Regions from separate parts of the Micromonospora sp. FIMYZ51 genome, predicted to be linked through region 1. Evidence: riboswitches for the same ligand, from Rfam matches in the RefSeq annotation. Region 1 holds a riboswitch; each other region holds the start of a gene.
The links. Region 1 has a riboswitch for S-adenosylmethionine ahead of QQG74_RS06875 (GNAT family N-acetyltransferase). Riboswitches for the same ligand answer to the same signal wherever they lie in the genome.

Region 2: it holds a riboswitch for S-adenosylmethionine, as region 1 does, so the genes downstream of both, thrC (threonine synthase) here and QQG74_RS06875 (GNAT family N-acetyltransferase) in region 1, are expected to answer to the same signal.
Region 3: it holds a riboswitch for S-adenosylmethionine, as region 1 does, so the genes downstream of both, QQG74_RS17680 (ABC transporter substrate-binding protein) here and QQG74_RS06875 (GNAT family N-acetyltransferase) in region 1, are expected to answer to the same signal.

Annotation. Positions count from the first base shown of each region.
Region 1 is NZ_CP134706.1:1,463,871-1,471,338, reverse strand. Features, by position in the region: gene QQG74_RS06915 (hypothetical protein) at 91-351, shown strand; gene QQG74_RS06910 (hypothetical protein) at 348-1,052, shown strand; gene QQG74_RS06905 (hypothetical protein) at 1,000-1,431, shown strand; gene QQG74_RS06900 (hypothetical protein) at 1,524-1,787, shown strand; gene QQG74_RS06895 (hypothetical protein) at 1,800-2,060, shown strand; gene QQG74_RS06890 (hypothetical protein) at 2,057-2,710, shown strand; gene QQG74_RS06885 (hypothetical protein) at 2,697-3,122, shown strand; gene QQG74_RS06880 (alpha/beta hydrolase) at 3,307-4,038, opposite strand; SAM riboswitch class IV at 4,294-4,409, shown strand; gene QQG74_RS06875 (GNAT family N-acetyltransferase) at 4,425-5,051, shown strand; gene QQG74_RS06870 (AAA family ATPase) at 5,191-6,516, shown strand; gene QQG74_RS06865 (serine hydrolase domain-containing protein) at 6,994-7,468, opposite strand, start outside.
Region 2 is NZ_CP134706.1:6,488,600-6,496,067, reverse strand. Features, by position in the region: gene QQG74_RS29240 (alpha/beta fold hydrolase) at 1-972, shown strand, start outside; gene QQG74_RS29235 (ABC transporter permease subunit) at 1,041-1,910, shown strand; gene QQG74_RS29230 (DUF4232 domain-containing protein) at 1,919-2,617, opposite strand; gene QQG74_RS29225 (DoxX family protein) at 3,217-3,666, shown strand; SAM riboswitch class I at 3,784-3,920, shown strand; gene thrC (threonine synthase) at 3,930-5,216, shown strand; gene QQG74_RS29215 (GNAT family N-acetyltransferase) at 5,483-6,502, shown strand; gene QQG74_RS29210 (GNAT family N-acetyltransferase) at 6,643-7,468, shown strand, end outside.
Region 3 is NZ_CP134706.1:3,887,558-3,895,025, forward strand. Features, by position in the region: gene QQG74_RS17665 (urease subunit alpha) at 1-1,116, opposite strand, end outside; gene QQG74_RS17670 (urease subunit beta) at 1,113-1,436, opposite strand; gene QQG74_RS17675 (urease subunit gamma) at 1,433-1,735, opposite strand; SAM riboswitch class IV at 2,039-2,151, shown strand; gene QQG74_RS17680 (ABC transporter substrate-binding protein) at 2,409-3,290, shown strand; gene QQG74_RS17685 (amino acid ABC transporter permease) at 3,326-4,108, shown strand; gene QQG74_RS17690 (amino acid ABC transporter ATP-binding protein) at 4,105-4,836, shown strand; gene QQG74_RS17695 (anibiotic ABC transporter) at 4,907-6,532, opposite strand; gene QQG74_RS17700 (ABC transporter ATP-binding protein) at 6,529-7,446, opposite strand.

The DNA of each region.
Region 1 (7,468 bases):
TACAGCAAGCCCTGAGTTCCGCAGGCGGTGCTCACACCGTCGCCCTCAGCGGGGCTGCGCTGGACTGTCCCGCTCGGATACCGTCCTCGCGTGGCAATCGGTGACGTCAAGGCCACCATCCGACGCGGCAACCAGTCGCTCAACGATGCCGAGAAGAGCGTTGAGATGGCCAGCGCCCAGTTACGCGACGCCTCCGCCTTGGCCATCGCCACTCTTCACGACAGCCAACGCGAGGAGGCGGAGGACGCCAGGCAGACGCTGCTCGCCGCAGCTCGCGAGGTTGAGCTGACTCTGCGCCGAATCAACGCTGCCAGGGAGCACGCCGACGCATACTTGGGCGCTATCGGATGAGCGCGAGTCTGGACGCGGTGGTCTCACAGCTCCGTCAGGTAATCGGGACTCTGCAAGGCGCTGCCATCGTCGCTCGGCGTGCGCAGGAAGACGCCAGCCAGGCCACCACCCACTACACCGAGGCCGCGCGCGGCACCAGCCATCCCAACTTGACGGGCGCTGTGCAAGAAAGTGAGGCAGCCAGGGGGAAGGCCGTCAGACTCGCCAATCTCATCAGCAAGGCAGCCGACAGCGTTGCCGCCTTCTCCAACGCCGTAGTTCCCGGCTCCGCCCCCACGGCGCCCTCCGAGGCCGCCATGCCCTCGGGCGAGACGCTGCTCTCCGAGAGCGTTGAACGCGAATCCGGTCGACGGAACGTCGGGTCCTTCCTGAGTACGATGACCCGGAACGTCGAGGACCTTCAGGACAACACCCAGAAGACCGTGAGCGCAGCGCGGGAAGCCTTCAACTTCATCCGAGGACCGCAAGGCCCGACAGGAACGCAGGCCGGCACCACTACACCGAGCGCCAGCCCAACCCTGGGCCAACGTCTCGCCAACGAGGCACCGGACACCGCAGGGCACTTGGTCGTCGTTGGGCTGGTGGCCGGCATCGCCGTCCACCGCTCCGTCGTGTCGATCCGCAAAGGGATAGCGAGGTTACGAAACCGTGAGCGTACGGACGGAATTCAGCGACCTGATTCGCGCGATGGCGCGTCGTGACTGGGGCACGGTAGACCAGATCCTGGACGGCTTGGAGACCACGGGTTGGCGCGGCGGCAGCCAGGTGATCGGCGCGGCTTTCGCCATCGCAATCAACGACCGCTTCCCCGCCAACCCCTCGCCGACCGACGTGGCTCGGTTCGTAGCCGAGACGCGATCGCAGTTCCCGGACGCGCAGTCGCTTCCCACGCTGGAGATGGAGGGACTCGTCCGGGCAGCGCTCGGCGAGGTCAAGCTGATCGAGAACCTCAACCCCGAGACGGCCCTTCAGATACAGATTGTCCTCCTCGGCAAGCTGCTCCAGGACCGCGACCAAGACGAAGCACAGCTTGAAGAGTTCATCGCCGACGTGGAACGGACCGCAGCCGACCACCTGTAGCTACCGGGCTGCGAAGCGAAGTCATCTCCGATAGTGTCCGCCCGACTACGCAAACGTGATCTGCGCTCGCGGACGATCGACGGAGGGACAGCATGGCCAGCATCGAAGAGGTCAAGGCGGCGCTGATGCAGGCAGCCGAGCAGGGCAATGCCACGATCAACCAGATCCGGGCCGCCGCCGAGAACACCGAGCAGATGCTGACCCGGCTACGTGCTGTCGCTGCCGGCACCGGCCACCCCACGATCGCCGAGGCCATCGCCCGAGGAGAGCAGAGCAAGCAGCGCCTGGCCGAGGCCATGACGCTCGTGCAGGGCAGCTCGGAGGCCGCCCGCCGCTACGTCGGCATTCTCGGCTGACCGTCGACCACCATGAGTGTTGGCGAGGTCAAGGCGACCCTTCACGCCGCCATCGAAGCCGTCCGCCAGGGACAACGGGTGTTCGACCAGGCTGTCTCCGAGGCCGAAGCAGCAACCGGCACGGCGAACGCCATCCTGCGCGGCAGCCAACACGAGCACGTGACCGACACTCATCAGGCACTCGCCGCCGCCAAGGCAGAGGTCGAACCGACTCGCCGCCGCTTCGCAGGCACCGCCGAGAACGCAAGCGACTACCTCACCCGACTCGGATGAGCGGCAGCATCGCCGAACTGGTCGCACGGCTTCTCGCCGTACGCGGAAAGCTTGATGCCGCAGCGGTCACCGCGCTGCGCGCCCGGACGGACGCCGAAGTGGCCTTGGCGCGGCTGGTCGAGGTGCAGCGCGGTAGTAGCGACCACCGGTTGCGCGCCGCCGTCGCGGACGCCGAGGTGGCCCGGGACAAAGCCGGCCGCTACGCCCGCCTGCTGTCTGAGGCCGCCAGCCATATCACCGCGTACGTCAACACGATCGCCCCCGGCGCCGCGCCCGCCGGACCAGATGATGCGGCTTCACCGTCCGGCGAACGCCTGGTCGCGGAGACGGAGGAACGCAACCGCAAGGGCGAGGCGTTCCTCCGCCGGCACGTCAAGAAGGCAGACGATACCGAGGACACCCTCAAGCAGACCGAGCAGGCCATCACGACCGGCTTTCGCGAGCTGCAAAAGGGCCTGAAGGGATCGGGATCGAGTGGTAGCACGACGTCCACGGCCTCCGACCCCGGCACGCCGGTCGACCGCCCTCAGTTGGAGCACCCGGTCACGTCGGTCATCATGGCTGCTGGCGCAATCGTCGTGGGATTTCGAGGTGTCTGGAACATGGTGAAGAAACACCGCGAGAGGAAGCGATCTGATGAGCAGCCCTGAGATGGTCGACTACATCCGGACGATGGTCAGAGGCGATCACGAGGCCAACGACCGGATCGAAGCCCGCCTCGATGAGATCGGCTGGGACGGCTTCCCGACGCTGCTCGGTGCGGTCTTCTACTTCGCCGTCAACCGGCGCTTCGACGAGCGGACATCCGCAGGCGAGATCATGCGGTTCGTTGCCGACATGCGAGCAGCTGCCCCCGCCGGCACCCCGGAGATCGACGCCAACGCAGCCGAGACGCTGATCCGGGCCGCTGTGGATCCCGATGTCGAGACGGCCATAGCGCCCCAGATGGCCGGGCGGATCCAGGGATTGGTGATCTTGGAAATCTTGGGCAATGGCGCTGTCGGTGACGACGAGCTGAACGAGCTTCTCGCTGAAGCAGCAGCGCTGGCCACCAGGTTGTGAGCCCTGCATCTTCCGGCTGACAAGCCACACGGCCTCTCACGAACAAGTAAGTCCTAGCATGTCGGACAGCGAGCTGGACGTCTTTCTCGCCGAAGCGGTCGACCTGTCCTCGCGTCCCTGATCACTCGACGCTGATCGGGTACGTTGCCCGGATGAGCGGGCAGACTGCCGGCCGGGCTGACCTCTACTTCAGGTGCCGGATGAAGAACCGGTTCGCGCCTTCTCCGGCGTAATGCGGGATGCCGGTGTGTCCGCCCATGTTGGCGTGCAGCGCCTTCTCCCGGGAGCCGAAGGCGTCGAACAGATCCAGCGCCAACTGCCGGTCGTTACCTTCGTCGTCCCATTGCAGCAGCACCTGCAACGGAATGCTGACCTGCCGGGCTTCCTCGAACATGCTGCGGGGCACGAAACTCCCGGCGAACAGAAGGGCCGCCCGGATGCGCGGCTCGACCACCGCCAGCCGGACGCCGATGGCGATGATCCCTCCCGAGTAGCCGACCGGGCCGCCGATTTCGGGCAACGCAAGCAGGGCATCGAGGGTGGCCCGCCATTCCGGGACGGCTTTGTCGACAAGCGGGAGGACGAGCCGGTCGACGATCTCGTCGTCGACCCGCTCGCCGGCCTGCAACGCCCGGCGCAGGTCGGCGCGGGCCTCCTCGACGGCGAGGAAACGGGGCCGGTTACCGCCGCCGGGAAGCTCGATGGAGGCTGCGGCGAAGCCCTCCGCCGCGCAGTGCTGGGCCCGGGCCACCAGTCGGGGATACATCATCGGCAGTCCGCCGGGGTGGCCGAGCAGAATCAGCGGCACCGGAGCGGTTACGGAGGGAGGCGTCCACAGGATGCCGGGGATCTCGCCGAGGGTGAATTCGCGCTCGCGGACGCCGTCGTCGAGGCGCTGTTCGGAAATGAACTCCATGGTCGTACCTTTCGGGAGTGCGCTGAACGGCGCTCCCGGACGACCTATCGCCCGACCGTGACCCCTGAGGGGAGCACCCATGTCGACACGTTCACGGGTACCACCTCCTCGGTTTCTCGCACGGCCTCCGGAAAGCTAGCAGCGGTTGCCGTGGCCCGCCAACAGGTTATCGCGGAGGCTACGGCGCGGTGCGAACTGCCTCGGACAACCGGTGCAGGACGCCGGAAGTGCGGCGGAGTTGGTACGGTCTACACAGGTCATGAGCGCCAGCGCGAAGCCCCGGCTTGCTGGCCGGCAACCCTCCGATCGTGGGCGGGGTGCTCCGGGTGAGGACCCGGCTCGGCACGAGTGATGTCGAGCAAGCTGCGAAGCCCGGAGGTGCTTTCGTGCCAACTCCCATCTCCAGCCAGGACGGGGAATCCGACCAGGCATTCAAGCAGGACGATCTGCTGCGAGTACGCCTCGCCGACGTTGACGACGCCGGGCAGATCGCGCTGCTGCACGCCGACAGTTGGCGTCGCTACTATCGCGGCGCGTACTCCGATTCCTTCCTCGACGGCGATGTCGTCGCCGACCGGCGCTCGGTCTGGTCGACCCGCCTGGCCGACCCCACCCGCAGCCGGACCGTGGTGGCCGAGGACGGCGGCCGGCTGATCGGCTTCGTCCATGTCATGTTCGACCATGACCCGCAGTGGGGCAGCCTCGTCGACAACCTGCACGTCACGTACGACCAGCACCGCACCGGTGTCGGCACCGCGCTCCTGGCCCACGCCGCCCGAGCCGCGGTGGCACACGCGACGACCCACGGCCTTTACCTGTGGGTGCTGGAGCAGAACACCGCGGCGCAGCGGTTCTACCAGGCTTGCGGAGCCTGCCATGTCGAGACGGCGACGGTGTCACCACCCGGCGCCGACCCGTCCCGACTCAACGGCTCTCCCCGCAAGTTCCGAATGGCCTGGCCGGACGCCACCGGCCCAAGCCAGCTCGACACGGCCTGTGCGAGCACGCCCTGACACTTCCTCCGTCGGCCTGTACGCCCTTTGCTCCGGCACCCGGCAGCAGCACCTGCCCATGAAGGGCTTCCCCCACCTCTTCGTGGTTTACTCGCAGAGATGCGTTTGTAACCGCCCACCAGGTAGGGGCACACCGCCGATGCTGCTGAGTTTCCGCTTTGCCAACCACCGCTCGTTCCGCGACGAGCAGCAGCTCAACCTCACACCGGTCTACGGAGACAACATCGAGGCGGGTGGGCCTCCGACCCCGGCTGTCAGGGTTGTCGGCATCTTCGGGGCCAACGCGTCCGGCAAGTCCAACTGCCTCGGCGCTCTGGCGTTCATGCGGCAGATGGTCGTGGAGTCTGACCGCGCGGTCGAGCCCGGGGTGGGGCTGTTCCGCGAACCTTTCCGACTGGATCCTGAGAACGTCGGGCAGCCATCACGTTATGTCGTAGACCTTATGCTCGGCGACGTCCGGCACACCTACGGGTTCACGATCGACGACGATCGGGTGCTTGAAGAGTGGCTCTACCACTATCCGTTGGGCCGCAAGCGACGCATCTTCGAACGCGATGGGGACAACTTCGCCTGGGGCGAGGAGTCAGGCCGGCGGCCCCTGGAGCAAATTGCAGAGATCACCGCGCCAGCTGCACTTTTCCTCAGCACTGTTGCCCGCTTCGGCCACAGCCGTCCAGAGCCGGATCCGACGAACCCGCAACCGCTGCACAACACTTACCGCTGGTTCTACCTGGCAGGCCAGCGGATGGAACCCGAGATGGTCTTGTCCAGCCTTCTCCGTCCTAACGACGCGGATGACCAGGACATGCTCCAGTTGGCCGTTGAACTGTTGCAAGCTGCCGACGTCGGAATCGTCGGCGTCGTGGTCAACCCAAGACCGAGCGAAAGCACTCACGAGCCGGCACTGCCGACTGATCGCACATTCGTTCAGCGGCGGGCTCGTCGGTGGGCGGTGCTCGAACGATCGAGGATCCAGTTCGCCCACCAGGGCCCCAACGGCACCGCTCTGCTCGAACTTCGAGACCAGTCGACCGGTACCCGGCAACTTCTCACCCTGGGGCTGCACGCCGCCGCGATGCTCCGGACCGGTGCCACCATGCTGATCGACGAGATCGACGCCAGCCTGCACCCGATTTTGACCGCCAAGCTCATCAGCCTCTTCCGCAGCCCGGAGGCCAACCCGCTGGGTAGTCAGCTCATCTTCACCAGCCACGACGCCGCGCTGCTCGGCACTCTCGATGCGGAGGAGATCCTGCGCCGCGACGAGATCTGGTTCGTGGAAAAGGACGACCAAGGCGCTTCCTCGCTCTATCCGCTGACGGATTTCAAGCCTCGGAAGGAAGGCGAGAATCGACAGCGTCGGTACCTGAACGGCAACTACGGTGCGGTGCCGGACCTTTCGACCCACCTGTTCGAGCAGGCACTCACCAACCGTGGAGGTACGGATGACGCCTCGACGTCGTGAGCGCCAAACGGGTCGCATGGTGCATGCGGGCGGCCGGGAGACGGACCTGCGCAGAGGGCCGGCAACACGGGAGCAGCGGCGGACCGTACTGGTCACGACGAACGGCGAGTCCACCGAGCGCGCCTACTTCGAAGCATTGAAACGGGAACCTTGGGTCAGTGTCAGGGTCGCGGTCGCCGTCGAGCGCGGTTCACCCGTCGATCTGGTACGTGGCACGTACCGCCGGCAGCAGGAGAACGACTACGACGAGGCGTGGGCCGTCTGTGACGTCGACCATTACTCGCCCGGAGAGGCTTCGGAGACAGCCCGAGCGTCAGGGGTGCGTTTGGCAGACTGGGACAAGACGGCACTGAACTTCGACAGCTTTCGGGATGGGGTTGCGACCGCATGCCAGCGAGCAGCACGACTCGATCCGCCGCCCGCAGGAAACCCCTCGACCTCGGTAGGTGATCTCGTCACCGCGCTACAGCGGTCGAGTTAGTCGTCGATTGCCTGGTAGACGGCGTTCCAGAAGTCGTGCCAGATGGGCAGCGTCTGGTCGCCGAAGTGCGCCCGCTGCATCATGAGGATCGTCGTCAGCTCCTCGGCGGGATCGTTGTACCAGGCGGTGCCGTAGAAGCCGGGCCATCCGTAGCTGCCGACCGAGGGGCCCAGCAGCGTACGACGGGTCCGGACCGACATTCCGAAACCCCAGCCCATCGCGTCGAAGTAGCCCGGCCAGAATCCGGAGATCGCCTTCTGTTCGGCAGACAGGTGGTCGGTGGTCATCAGGGTCACCGCCGGCCGCGAAAGCACCCGCTCGCCGCAGTGGGCGCCGCCCGCGAGCAACGCCGAGGCGAAGGCGAGGTAGTCGTCGGCGGTCGAGACCATCCCGCCGCCCCCTGACTCGAATGTCGGCGGCCGGCTCCACCGCCCGTCGGGGGTGTCCTCGACGATCGCCGCACCGCTGGGG
Region 2 (7,468 bases), 2.0 Mb from region 1:
GTCCGCTGGCGGCACCGCCGCCAGGACACCAGCATCCACCCGGAGTACGCGGACACCCCGCTTGCCGTGCGCCACCTGCGCAAGGAGTACGCGGACGGCTTCGTCGCCGTCTCCGAGGTGGACTTCGAGGTGCACCCCGGTCAGGTGGTCGGCCTGCTCGGCCCCAACGGTGCCGGCAAGACCACCACCCTGCGGGTACTGATGGGGCTGACCCAGCCGACCGCTGGGGAGATCTACGTCTTCGGCCACCGGCTGGTCCCCGGCTCGCCGGTGCTGTCGCGGATCGGCGCGCTGGTCGAGGGCCCCGGCTTCCTGCCGCACCTGTCCGGCCTGGAGAACCTCAAGGCGTACTGGCGGGCGACCGGCCGGCCGGCGGCCGACGCCCACTTCGAGCAGGCGCTGGAAATCGCCGGCCTGGGCTCGTCGGTGCACCGGAAGGTACGCAAGTACAGCCACGGCATGCGGCAGCGGCTGGCCATCGCCCAGGCCATGCTCGGCCTGCCGGAGTTGCTGGTGCTCGACGAACCGACCGACGGGCTGGACCCGCCGCAGATCGCCGAGATGCGCCGGGTGCTCCAGCGCTACGCCACCGACGGCCGGGCGGTGCTGGTCTCCAGCCACCTGCTCGCCGAGGTGGAGCAGACCTGCACCCACGCCGTGGTGGTGAACAAGGGCCGGATCGTGGCCGCCGGGCCGGTCGAGGAGATCGTCGGTGACTCGCCAAGCGTGCTGTTCGAGGTGAGCGACCCGGCGGCGGCCCGGACCGTGCTCGACGGTCTCGGTGGCGTACGGGTGCTCGACGACACCGACGGGCAGTTGGTGGTCGACACCGACGGCACCGCCCGCAGCGAGGTGGTGGCCGAGCTGGTGCGGGCCGGTGTCGGAGTGAACCGGGTGGTGCCCCGGCGCCGCCTGGAGGACGCCTTCCTCGCCCTGGTCGGCGAGAACTCTCGGGGAAGCGGGGACCGGTGATGGCGGGATCGACTGTCGAACCCACGCGGGGCGGCGACGAGCCGACGCCGTCGTCCGGGACGGCCGGGATGGCGACCGGAGTCGCGCCCTCGGGGGCGGCGGCCGGCTACCGGCCGTCGCGGACGCTGCCGTTCGGCGCGGAGTTCCGCCGGCAGGCGGCGCGGCGGCGTACCCAGTTGGCGCTCGGGTTCATGGTGCTGCTGCCGTTGATCATCCTGATCGCCTTCCAGTTCGACTCCGGCGACGACGACAACGGTCGCGGCGAGTTCGGCAGCCTCGTCTCGTTCGCCACCTCGGGCGGACTGAACTTCACCCTCTTCAGCATCTTCGTCTCCGCCTCGTTCCTGCTGGTCGTGGTGGTGGCGCTGTTCTGCGGTGACACCGTGGCCAGCGAGGCGAGCTGGGGCAGCCTGCGCTACCTGCTGGCGGTGCCGGTACCCCGGGCCCGCCTGCTCGCGATCAAGCTGCTGGTCGCGCTCACCTACTCGGCGTTGGCGTTGCTGCTGCTCGCCGGCACGGCCCTGCTGATCGGCACCCTCCGGTACGGCTGGTCACCGCTGCGCAGCACGGTCGCCGCCCAACTTGAGCCGGGTGAGGGGCTGCTGCGGCTGCTCGCGGTGCTCGGCTACCTGGCGGTGGTGCTGCTGGTCGTCGCCGGCCTGGCGTTCCTGCTCTCGGTGCTCACGGACGCGGCACTCGGTGCGGTGGGTGGCGCGGTACTGCTCTGGATCCTCTCCAGCATCCTGGACCAGATCACCGCGCTCGGCGCGATCCGGTCGTTCCTGCCCACCCACTACAGCAACGCCTGGCTGGGACTGCTCTCCACCCCCGTGCAGACCGACGACATCGTCCGCGGTGCCATCTCCGCGATCTGCTACGCCACCCTCTTCTGGGGCCTGGCCTTCTGGCGCTTCACCCGCAAAGACATCACCTCCTGACCGGGGTGTCAGAGCAGGGGAGCGGGGGAGGGCGAGGGGGTGGGCGAGAGGGGTGAGGGTATCGGGGCCGGCGTGGTCGGTGGCTGCTTCTTCCAGGCGCTGACGCCGACCCGGTTGGTGTTGCCGAGATCGATCCGCCCCGTCATGCCGACGTCCTGCATCGGCTGACCCTGCGCCGGGGCAACGTCAAGCCGCTCGGCGTTCGTCGCGACCACGGTCGGATCGTCGACCAGGTTGCGCCAGAGCACGGCCGCGCCCGCCGCCTCGCCCGGCGCGAGCACCAGCGGTCGGGGCGGATCGTCGAAGCCCGAGGTGATCCCCTTCGCCCCCGGGATCACCCGGACCGTGATCGGTTCCCCGTCGGCGTCCAGCAGCCGCAGCGCCGGGTAGCCGTGCAGCCGATACCGTTCCGTCCCGCAGTTGACCAGCTCCAGTCCGATGGCACGCAGTCCCATTGCGGCGCTACCACCCAGATACCGGATCCGTACGCCGGCCTCCGGGCAACTGGTCGGCTCCGGGCCGGTCAGCGGTTCCGTACCATTCCGCGGCGTACCGTCTGGCGGTCTTGCGCCCTCCGGCGGCGTGCGGTCCGGCTCGGTGGGCCACGGCGACACCCGGACCGGATCCACGTCGGGCCCGCCCACTCCGGTGTCACCCGGCCGCTCGACCGGCGCACAGCCGGCCACCAGCGCAACCGTGGCCAGCAACGCGACCAGCCTTCGGCGCCGCCCGAGTCCATAAGCGCGACCGCCGAGCCGGTCGCCGCGACCGCCGGGCATCTCCGTGCGAACCGAAGCCTGAGCTGTCCCCCGCATCGCGTCATCGTCGCACCGTCCGCCGTCACCGGTGACCCCGGTCATGGGCAGCCGCGCCCAAGATGTGGTCAGCGTGCCGTGCACGCACCGCCGTGATGAGCGCGGCGGACGCAGCGGCCGGTGGGCAGGAGGAGCCGCCACCGGCTGCGTCAGGTGAATTGTGGGAAACGTTCCGTTCGTCGCTCGCGGAATCTTTCCAAGATCTGTTGGTGGGGGCAGCTTGTCGGTGGCCGATCGGGTGGGGTGGCGGTGCTGCGTACTCGATCTCCGGGCATGGCGGGCGTCGATGGGTGTGGTCGTCTTCGCCTGCGCTAGCCAGTCGGTTTGACCGGTGGTGCGGGCGGGCCGCGATCAAAGTGGGGCGGATTTCGGAAGTTCCAGTCGGTACCATGAGTGTGGGAGCGTTCCCAAAGGAAGAGATTGCATCGACAACTATCTATCGCATCCCGCATTCTGGTTGCCCACCACTCATCTCCATTGGAGGTACCGGAATGCGTACTGACCGGTTCGGCGGGCCGGCCCTGTCCCTGTTCCGCATGGTCATCGGTTTACTCTTCCTCTGCCACGGCCTGGCGTCCCTGTTCGGCGTCTTCGGCGGCAACCGTGGCAGCGGCGATCCAGTCCCACTCGGGCAGTGGCCCGGCTGGTGGGCCGCCCTGATCCAGGCGCTCTGTGGCGCGCTGGTTCTCGTCGGCCTCTTCACCCGCCCAGCCGCGCTGCTGGCGTCGGGCTCGATGGCGTACGCGTACTTCGTGGTCCATCAGCCCGAGGCGCTGCTGCCGCTGCGTAACCACGGTGAGCTGTCCGTGCTGTTCTGCTGGTCGTTCTTCCTGATCGCGGTGCTCGGCCCGGGCAACTGGGCGCTGGACACCCTGCTGCGGCAGCGGACGGCACAGGCGGTGGCGCTCGACGCCGGTGAACGGCGGTCCGTGCCAGCCTGACGGCGGTGCTCAGCGGCACCGGGGCACGCGACGGTGCCGCTGAGGAATCGCTCACAGGCTGGGATTGGTGGGCGACGAGCGCCGCTTGATTGCCTAGACTCGACGACACAACTGCATACCTCATCCAGAGGGGCTGAGGGATACGGCCCGACGACGCCCCGGCAACCACCCCAGAGCGCTCACCGTTGAGCGTAAGACGGGGCAGGTGCCAATTCCGTCCCCGCCGTACGGTGCGATGCGGGGAAAGATGAGAGGACTTCGACATGACGTCGACGCTCGCCGCTCCCGGTATCGACACCACCGCCAGTCCCGCCCGTGCCCTGGTCTGTCGCGCCTGTTCGGCCCGTTACCCGCTCGCCGCCCAGCACGCCTGTTACGAGTGTTTCGGCCCGCTGGAGGTCGACTACGACCCGGCCGCGCTCGCCTCGGTCACCCGCGAGCAGATCGAGGCCGGCCCGCGCAATCTCTGGCGGTACGCCGCCCTGCTGCCCGCCGGTCAGGACCCGGCCACCCGGGTCTCCCTGGACCCGGGCTTCACCCCGCTGGTGGCCGCCGACCGGCTCGCCGCCGAGTTGGGTCTCACCGCTGCGCTCTGGGTCAAGGACGACAGCGCCAACCCGACCCATTCGTTCAAGGACCGAGTGGTGTCGGTGGCGCTGACCGCCGCCCGTGCCCTCGGTTTCTCCCGCTTTGCCTGTGCCTCCACCGGCAACCTGGCCAACTCGGTGGCCGCGCACGCGGCCCGGGTGGGTGCCCCGTCGGTGGTCTTCATCCCCAGCGACCTGGAGCAGGGCAAGGTGGTGACCACTGCGGTCTACGGCGGTGACCTGGTCGCCATCGACGGGTCGTACGACGATGTGAACCGGCTCTGTGGCGAGTTGGTGGAAACCGACGAGTTCGAGGACACCGCGTTCGTGAACGTCAACGTCCGGCCGTACTACGCGGAGGGCTCGAAGACGCTCGGCTACGAGGTGGCCGAGCAGCTCGGCTGGCGCATCCCCGCCCAGGTGGTCATCCCGATGGCCTCCGGCGAGCTGCTCACCAAGATCGACAAGGCGTTCAGCGAGCTGGTCGAGATCGGGCTGGTGGAAGCGCCGGCCGGCGGCTGGAAGGTCTTCGGAGCCCAGTCGGCCGGTTGCAACCCGATCGCCACCGCTCTGCACGCCGACACCGACACCATCACCCCGGTCAAGCCCACCGGCATCGCGAAGTCGCTGAACATCGGCGACCCGGCCGCCGGGTTGTACGCGCTGGAGGCGGTGCGCCGCACCGGCGGCTGGATGGAGTACGCCGACGACGACGAGATCCGCGCCGGAGTTCGGCTGCTGGCGCGTACCACCGGGGTCTTCGCGGAGACCGCCGGTGGAGTGACCGTCGCGGTGCTGCGCAAGCTGATCGAGTCCGGCAAGCTCGACCCGGCCGCCGAGACCGTGGTGTTCAACACCGGCGAGGGCCTCAAGACCCTGGACGCGGTCGCCGGCCAGGTCGGCCCGACCCACCGGATCAAGCCCTCCCTGCGGGCCGCCCGCGATGCCGGCCTGCTCAGCTGACTTGCCGGTTAAGAAGGGGCCCTTCCTATGCACCAGGCGTTAATAAGGGGCCCTTCCTTGCATTCTGCGAAACGCGCGGGCGGGGACTTGACGACAGGAACCGGACGGCGCAAGATGCTCCGTGCGGGAGGGCGTTTCGCCGGAGACTTTTAGTCTGTACGACCCAACGCCGGAGGCGTTGTGCGATCGACCCTCCCGACCAACGTGCGAACGGGCCAGCGAATATTCGCTGGCCCGTTGCGCTGTCCGTGGCGCACGCTGCGGACATGAGGATCAGTGTCACCCGTCTCGGAGCCGCCGACGAGGCCGCCATCGAGCAGGCTTATCAGGTCGGTGCCGCACAGGTGGCCGCCGATATGCCGGACTTTCCGCCGTTCTGCCGTCGGCGGTTCATGACCCTGCTCCGCCAACCGATGCCGGGCAACGAACCGATCCACCTGCTGGCCCGGGTCGACGGCGAACCGGCCGGCCTGCTGATGCTCGACCTGCCGCAGCTGGACAACACCGACAACGCCTCCGCCGAGCTGGTCGTGCATCCGGCGTACCGGCGGCGGGGTGTGGGCCGGGCGCTGTACGAGCATGGCGTCGCCGTGCTGCGCGAGCGCGGACGCCGACGGGTGAGCGCGATGAGCCAGGCACACCTTCCCGGCCAGCCCGACCGCCCGTCACCGGGAAGCGCCTTCGCCCTCAGCGTCGGCGCGGTCGACGCCCTGCCCGACGTGCGGCGGCGACTCGACACCGCCCGTCTCGACCAGGCACACCTGGACGCGCTGCTGGCCGAGGCCCGGGGCCGCGCCACCGGGTACGAGGTGCTGTTCTGGCGTGGGGACACACCGGACGAGTTGATCGCCGATGTGGCGTACCTGGACGGTCGGCTGCTCGTCGACGCGCCAATGGGCGACCTGGCGTGGGAGCCGGAGCAGGTGGACGCGGAGCGGGTACGCGCTACCGAGCAGGTGCTCGAGGCGCGGGGTCGGCGGCGCTACCACGCCGGGGTCCGGCACACCGCATCCGGCCGGCTGGTCGCCTGGACGCTGCTGGATCTGGGTGCCGCCGCGGACTGGCACGCGTACCAGCAGATCACGATCGTCGATCCGGATCACCGGGGGCACCGACTCGGCCTGCTCGCCAAGATCGAGAACCTGCGGCACCTGCTCGCCCACGAGCCGGCGGTGCGGGCCATCGACACCTGGAACGCGGCGAGCAACGACCACATGATCGCCATCAACGAGCGGCTTGGCTTCCGGGTGCTCGATCAGTGGAGCAACTGGCAACTGTCGCTGTGACGAGGAGGAGCTGTGACGAGGAGGAGCTGTGACGAGGAGGAGCCGGTGCCACTGACCGAGGTGGAAAGGGGACGACCCGTGCCCTGACCGAGCAGAAATCCGGTGGCGGTGGCAGGTCGGTGGCGGGCAGGCTCCCGGCCATGGACATTGCCGTCACCCCGTTCGAGCCCTCCGACGAGGCGGCGCTTGACGACGCTTACCGGATCTTCGCGGCGGCCCAGGCGGTCGACGCGCCCGATGTGCCGGCCGGCGACCGCGCCGAGTTCGGCCTGGTCGCGGCCCATCCGCCCTACGGCAGCCTGATCCACCGCGCACTGGCCCGGCACGGCGGCGAGGCCGTCGGCTACCTGTGGCTACGCCTGCCGCAGCTGGAGAACACCGAGAACGGCCTGGTCGAGATCTTCGTCGAGCCGGCCCACCGGCGACGCGGCGTGGGCCGGGCGCTGCTCGCGTACGCCCAGGAGGTGGCCGCCGGGCACGGCCGCAGGCGGCTGATCGCGGAGGTCGGCGGCGTGCCGCCGGGAGTCGACCGGCAGGCGCCAGGTGAGGCGTTCGCGGCGGCGGTCGGCGCGCAGGCCGCGTTGCCGATGGTGCGTCGCCGGCTGGACATCACCCGGCTCGACGAGGCGTTGCTCACCGCGCTGCACGAGCATGCCCGGTCGCGGGCGGCCGGCTACCGCACGGTGGCGTGGCGCGGCGCGGCCCCCGAGGAGTACGTGGCCGACGTGGCCCGACTTGAGGGCCGGCTGCTCACCGACGCGCCGACCGGTGACCTCACGGTGGAGGGGGAGAAGGTGGACGCCACCCGGATCCGGAAGATCGAGCGGTTCCAGGCGTTGCGCGGCCGGCGGCGCTACCACCTGGGGGCGGTGCACGAGCAGACCGGGCGGCTGGTCGCCTGGACGATGATCCAGGCCGGCCCGTCGACGGCGTGGCACGCCTGGCAGGAGATCACCATCGTCGACC
Region 3 (7,468 bases), 2.4 Mb from region 1:
CTCGCCGACCCGACCCATGGCCTGCGAGTCCGAGCCGATGATGGAGATCGCGCCGAGATCGTGCAGCAGGTCCTCGGCGGCCATCGTGGACGGTCGGATCCGGCTCTCGGCGAAGGCCAGGTCCTCCGGCACGGCCGGGTTGAGGTGATGGCAGACCATCAGCATGTCGAGGTGCTCGGCGAGGGTGTTGCGGGTGTACGGGCGGGTCGGGTTTGTCGACGACGGCAGCACGTTCGGCTCACCGGCGACGGTGATGATGTCCGGCGCGTGCCCGCCTCCCGCCCCCTCGGTGTGGTACGAGTGGATCGCCCGGCCGCCGATCGCGCGCAGCGTGTCGGCGACGAACCCGGCCTCGTTGAGCGTGTCGGTGTGGATGGAGACCTGCACCCCGGAGGCGTCGGCGACCCGCAGGCAGGCGTCGATCGCCGCCGGGGTGGTCCCCCAGTCCTCGTGCAGCTTGAACCCGCCGGCACCGGCCCGCAACTGCTCCCAGAGCGCCTCGGTGGAGACCGTGTTGCCCTTGCCCAGCAGCAGCACGTTGACCGGGAACGTGTCCAGCGCCTCGTGCATCCGGGCCAGGTGCCAGGCGTTCGGGGTGACCGTGGTGGCCCGGGTGCCCTCGGCCGGGCCGGTGCCGCCGCCGACCAGGGTGGTGACCCCGCTGGCCAGCGCCTCGGTGACGATCTGCGGGCAGATGAAGTGCACGTGCGTGTCGACCGCCCCGGCGGTGAGGATCCGGCCGTTGCCGGCGATCACCTCGGTGGCCGGGCCGATGACCAGGTCGGGATGGACTCCGTCCATGGTGTCCGGGTTGCCGGCCCGGCCCAGCGCGACGATCCGCCCGTCCCGCAGCCCGACGTCGGACTTGACCACGCCCCAGTGGTCGAGCACCACGGCGCCGGTGATGACGGTGTCCAGGGCGCCCTCGGCGCGGGTCGCCCGGGACTGGCCCATCGACTCGCGGATCACCTTGCCGCCGCCGAAGACCGCCTCGTCGCCGCCGACGCAGTGATCGTGTTCGACCTCGATGAGCAGGTTCGTGTCGGCCAGCCGGATCCGGTCGCCGGTGGTCGGCCCGTACAGGGCGGCGTAGCGGTCCCGTGCCACGATGCTCACGCGCCCCGCCTCCCGTCCAGCGCGCCGCCGCACTCGCCCCGCAGGCCGGGTACCAGCCGGGCACCGCCGAGCGGCACCAGCTCGACGCTGCGGCTCACGCCCGGTTCGAAGCGCACCGCCGTGCCGGCCGGTACGGCGAGCCGGTGCCCCCACGCCGCGTCCCGGTCGAAGTCCAGGGCCGGGTTGGCCTCGGCGAAGTGGTAGTGCGAGCCGACCTGCACCGGTCGGTCGCCGGTGTTGACCACCAGCAGCGTGGTCACCGGCCGGCCGGCATTGATCTCCACCGGTCCGGCGGCCGGCAGGATCTCCCCGGGGATCACGGGATCGGGTGGTGCACCGTCACCAGCTTGGTGCCGTCCGGGAACGTCGCCTCCACCTGCACCTCCCTCAGCAACTCGGGAATGCCGTCCTGCACGTCGTCGCGGGTCAGCACGGTGCGCCCGGCGGCCATCAGGTCGACCACGGACTCCCCGTCGCGGGCGCCCTCCAGCAGGAAGGCGGTGATCATCGCGACAGCTTCCGGATAGTTGAGGCGCAGGCCGCGTTCGCGGCGACGCCGGGCGACGTCGGCCGCCACGTGAACGAGCAGGCGGTCCTGCTCGTGCGGGGTGAGGTACAACTGGGGCTCCCGGTGGGTGTCCGCGCCCCGCCGGCTCGGCGCCTCGACGCGCCGTCCCACGTTGCGGGGCTCGTCCGCCGGCACCCCCGCCACGTGCGTGGGGCCTCGGGAGTTCCACCCTCCCGGCCCACGTGGCGAACCACCGACGGTGTCTGCTCGGATGCGGACCGCACCGCCCACCGCTGAACAGACCGTAAGGGATCACGCGGCCCCCGGGCAACACCCCCGTACGCCGGCCATCCGCGTGAGGGCCGTCATAACCGGTGGACGCTGCCCCATGACCGGCTGCTAGCCTCGTCGGCAGGTCATGAGTGCCAGCGTCAAGCCCCGGCTCGCTGGCCGGCAACCCTCGTCCGCGCAGGGGTGCCCCGGGTGAGGACCAGGCGTCGGAGCAGCCTCCGATGCAAGCGTGGCCTGGTTGCCCAGGTCATCACGACCTGGAGGAGAGCCATGCCGTACGATCCCCGACCCGCTCCCGTCGCACCCGGTTTCGGCCTGACCCAACGCCGGCACGTCGACATGATGCGGGTGTGCAGCGCCGCGTGTAGCTGACCGCGCCGGTCGGGTCGCCGACCGATCTTTCGCTTTCCCACGATCCGTTCCAGCGGTCCGTCCTGCGGCGGACCGTCGGTGTGGCACGTCCGTGCCCGCCGTAGCTCAACCAGGAGACACCGTGCGATTCCTTCCTGCCCTGACCCGGGCCGCCGCCGTCGGCGTCGCCACCATCCTCGGCGCCGCCACCCTCACCGCCTGCGGCTCCGACTCCGCCGGTGGCAGCGCCGACAACCCGTACAACCTGCTCCAACCGGGGGTGCTGCGGGCCGGCACGCTCACCGACGCCCCGCCGAACGTGTACCTCAAAGACGGCAAGTTCACCGGCTTCGACAACGACCTGCTGGTCGCTGCCGCCGACAAGCTGGGGCTGAAGGTGGAGTTCGTCGGCACCGACTTCTCGGCCCTGCTGTCCCAGGTGAACACCGGCAAGTTCGACGTCGGCAGCTCCTCGATCACCATCACCGAGGCGCGGAAGAAGACCGTCGACTTCGGCAACGGGTACGACTTCGGCTACTTCGGCCTGGACGTGCCCGCCGGCTCGACGCTCAGCAGCTTCGACGAACTGCCCGGCAAGCGGGTGGTGGTCGTGCAGGGCACCGTCCAGGACGACTACGCCACCAACAAGGGCCTCGACCCGGTACGCGTGCCCGACTACAACGGCGCGATCAACCAGCTCAAGGCGGGCACCGCCGATGCCTGGATCGCCCCGGCCGAGATCGGTGAGAAGACCGCAGCGGACAGCGGCGGCAAGATCACGGTGGCCGCGACGGAACTCAGCCCGGCCCCGACCGCGTACGCCTTCGCCAAGGGCAACGACGCGCTGCGCGAGGCGCTGAACAAGGCGCTGGACGAGGTGATCGCCGACGGCACCTGGACCCGGCTCCAGGAGCAGTACTACCCGGGTCGGCCGATTCCGGACGACTTCACCCCGGGCAGCGGCGACGTGGCGGCGCCCACGGCGGCCGGTTCGGCGGCGCCCTCGGCGTCGGCCGCTTCCTGAGGTAGGACGACGAGCGAGCTGGGCGGAGGTTGACCGTGGATCCGTTGCGCACCCTGTGGGAGACGTTCTTCGACTGGGAGTCGATGCGCGAGGCACTACCCGAGATGCTCACCGTCGGGTTGCCGAACACGCTGATCCTGGCGGTCACCGCCGCCCTGCTCGGCTCGGCGCTGGGCATCGTGCTGGCCGTGGCGGGCATCTCGCGTACCCGATGGTTGCGGTGGCCGGCCCGGGTCTGGACCGACGTGTTCCGCGGCCTGCCGGCGGCGGCGACGATCCTGCTGATCGGCGTCGGCCTGGCCCCGCTCGGCATGCAGGTGTGGGGGCCCAACCCGTACCCGCTGGGCATCCTGGCGTTGTCGCTGATCGCGTCCGCGTACCTCGGGGAGATCTTCCGCTCCGGCATCCAGTCGGTGGAGGCCACCCAGCTTGAGGCCGCCCGCGCGCTTGGCTTCTCCTGGTGGGAGGCGATGCGGGTGGTGATCATCCCGCAGGGCATCCGCCGGATCCTGCCGGCCTGGGTGAACCAGCTGATCGCCCTGATCAAGGACTCCAGCCTGGTCTACTTCCTGGGCCTGCTGGCCAGCCAGCGGGAACTGTTCCGGATCGGGCAGGACTACGCGGCCAACACCGGCAACCAGTCCGCGCTGCTGCTGGCCGGGCTCTGCTACCTGGCGCTGACCGTGCCGCTGACCCACGTGGTCAACTGGATCGACCGGCGGCTGCGGCACGGCCGACCGGCCACCGGGCCGGCCGGCGACGACCCCGACGACCTGGACCTGGCGCTGCCCGGCGCCGCCGGAGGCAACCAACGATGAGCACCTCGGTGAGTCTCAGCCTGCGCGACGTACACCTGGCCTTCGGGCCGCACCGGGTGCTGCGCGGAGTCGACCTGGACGTGGCCCGGGGCGCCACCGCCTGCGTGATCGGCCCGTCCGGGTCGGGCAAGTCGACCCTGCTGCGTACGGTCAACCGGCTGCTCGAACCGGACCGCGGCGACGTGCTGCTGGACGGCCGCAGCGTGCTGCGCGACGACCCGGACGCCCTGCGCCAGCGGATCGGCATGGTGTTCCAGCAGTTCAACCTCTTCCCGCACATGAGCGTGCTGCGCAACATCACCCTCGCCCTGCGCCGGATCCGCAAGCTCGGCGAGGACGAGGCGGCGGCGCTCGCCCGCGAACACCTGGACCGGGTGGGGCTGGCCGCGAAGGCCGACGCCCGGCCGGCGCACCTCTCCGGCGGGCAGCAGCAACGGGTCGCCATCGCCCGCGCGCTGGCCATGCAGCCGGAGGTGATGCTCTTCGACGAGGCCACCTCGGCGCTGGACCCGGAGTTGGTCAAGGGCGTGCTGGCGCTGATGGCGGACCTTTCCGCGCAGGGCATGACCATGGTGGTGGTGACCCACGAGATGGGCTTCGCCCGCCAGGTCGCGGACACCGTCGCCTTCATGGACGCCGGCGTGGTGCTGGAGGCCGGCGAACCGGCGGCCATCTTCGAGTCCGCCCGGCACCCCCGCCTGCGCCGCTTCCTCTCCCAGGTGCTCTGAGCGCCGCGCCGGACGTTAACAGGGGGCCCTTCCTATGCACGAGGCGTTAGGAAGGGCCCCTTCCTAACGGCTAGCGCGGGGTGTCGCGGTGGCGGAAGGTGGTCAGACCGGCCGCCAGCAGCACCACCGCCGCGACGGTGAGGGTGAGCAGGGGCAGCACCGCCGGGTCGGCGGCGGGTACCGAGGGAATGTGCGTGTAGGGCGACAGGTTGAGGGCGGCCTGCGGCAGGTCGAGCACGGCGCCCAACTGGCCGAGCAGCAGGTAGACGATGAGCACCGTCCAGCTCAGCGCGACCGACAAGCGCGGTAGCGCGCCGAACAGGGCGGTCACCACCCCGGCGACCACAAGCAGGGCCGGTAGCCGCAGCAGCGCCGCCCCGGCCAACTCGACGGTCCAGCCGATCGGGTCGCCGGCGGCCAGGCCGTAGCCGAGGCCGGTGGTGACGCCGGCCAGCAGCATCAGCGTCAACCCGCCGAGAACCGCGCCGAGAATCTGCGTACCGAGCCATCGGGTACGGCCGACCGCCGTGGCGAGCAGCGCCTCCAGCACCCCGTCCGACTCGTCGTTGCGGGTACGCAGCAGCGCTTGGACGACGTACGCCCCGATGGTGAGCGCGAACAACCCGAGCATCGCGGCCAGGTACGCGTCGACCAGTTCCGACCCGCCGCCGAGTGCCGCGATCACCTCGGCCGTCTGCGGATTCTCGGCGATCATGGCGTCGACCTCGTTACCGGCCACCCCCATGCAGAGCCCGAGCACCGCCACCGCGACCGCCCAGCCGGCCAGCGAGCCACGGTGCAGCCGCCAGGTCAGCCCGGCCGGACTGAGCAGCCCGGCGGCGGCCCGCGCCGGCCCGCGCCGCGCGGCGAACAGACCGGCGCCGACGTCCCGGCGCTCGGCCAGCGCGAAGGCCACGGCCACCCCGGCGAGAAGCAGGGCGACGGGCAGCGCGAGAACCCACAAGCGTTCCGTGCCGAAGGCCCGCACCTGGGTGCCCCAGCCCAGCGGCGACAGCCAGGTCGGCCAGGCGCTCTCCAGCCGGACGCCACCGGCCTCGCGTTCGCCGAGCACGTCGCCGGCCGCGCGCAGCAGGAACGCCACCCCGACCGCGGCGGCGGCGAGCGCGTTGCCGCCCCGGGAGGTGACGGTGAGTTGGGCGGTGACCGCGGCGACACCGGTGAAGGCGACGCCGATGCCGCCGATGCTCGCGCTGGCGGCCACCGAGCCGACAACCGGCAGCCCGGCGCCGACGAAGGCCAGCGCGAGCAGGCCGGCGGCCAGCGCATTGGCAGCGACCACCACCACCAGGGCGGCGGTGAGCAGGGCGTACCGGCCGACGGCGGCGGCACCGAGCAGCTCGGCCCGGCCGGTCTCCTCGTTCTGCCGGGTGTGCCGGATCACCGCGAAGGTGCTGAACAACGCAGCGAGCAGGGCCAGGGTGAGGTACGACTCGGTGACCACCACGGCACCGAGTTCGATGCTGGCGATCGGGCCGTTGAAGGCGCGGGCGACCACGCTGGTGACAGCCGTTTCGGCGTAGCCGATGCGGGTCTGCTGGTCCGGGTAGAGGCCGGCGACGCTCTCGGCGAGGGCGTACCCGATCAGCGGCGTGCCGAGCACCCAGATCGCCAGCCGGACCCGGTCCCGGCGCAGCGCGAGCCGGACCAGTCGGAAGGTGCCGGTGAAGGCGCTCATCGGGCATCCCCGGCGGCGGCCCGAGCACCGTTGACGCTGTCGCCGTAGTGCCGCAGGAACAGTTCCTCCAGGGTGGGCGGTGCGCTGGTCAGCGCCTGCACCTCGAAGCGGACCAGGTGACCGAGCAGGGTGTCGAGGTGCTCGGGCTCGACCTCCAGCCGGACCCGGCCGTCGATCGGGCGGACCTCGTGCACCCCGGGCAGGGCCTCCAGGCCGGTAAGCGGGCGGCCGGTCTGGACGGTCACCGTGGTGCGTGCGAGGTGCCGCAGCTCGGCGAGGGTGCCGGCCTCCACCACCCGGCCCTCGCGGATGATGCTCACCCGGTCGCAGAGCGCCTCGACCTCGGCCAGCACGTGGCTGGAGAGCAGCACGCTCGCACCGGCACCGGTCAGCTCCCGAACCTCCTCCTGGAACACCGCCTCCATCAGCGGGTCCAGCCCGGAGGTCGGCTCGTCCAGCACGTACAGCTCGACGTCGGAGGCGAAGGCGGCGACGATGGCGACCTTCTGCCGGTTGCCCTTGGAGTAGGTGCGGCACTTCTTCGTCGGGTCCAGGTCGAAACGCTCAAGCAACTCGTCGCGGCGGCGCTGGTCCAGCCCGCCGCGTAACGCGCCGAACAGGTCGATCGCCTCACCGCCGGAAAGGTTGGGCCAGAGGTTGACGTCGCCCGGCACGTACGCCAGCCGCCGGTGCAGCGCGACCGCGTCGCGCCACGGATCGCCGTCGAGCAGCCGTACCTGCCCGGAGTCGCGACGCAGCAGACCGAGCAGGATCCGGATGGTGGTCGACTTGCCGGAACCGTTGGGCCCGAGGAAGCCGTGCACCTCGCCCGGTTCCACCCGCAGGTCGAGTTCGTCCAGGGCGCGTACCCCGCCGAAGGTCTTTACCAGTTTTTCGATGGAGATCACTGACATGGACGCCCTCCCGCCGTACCGG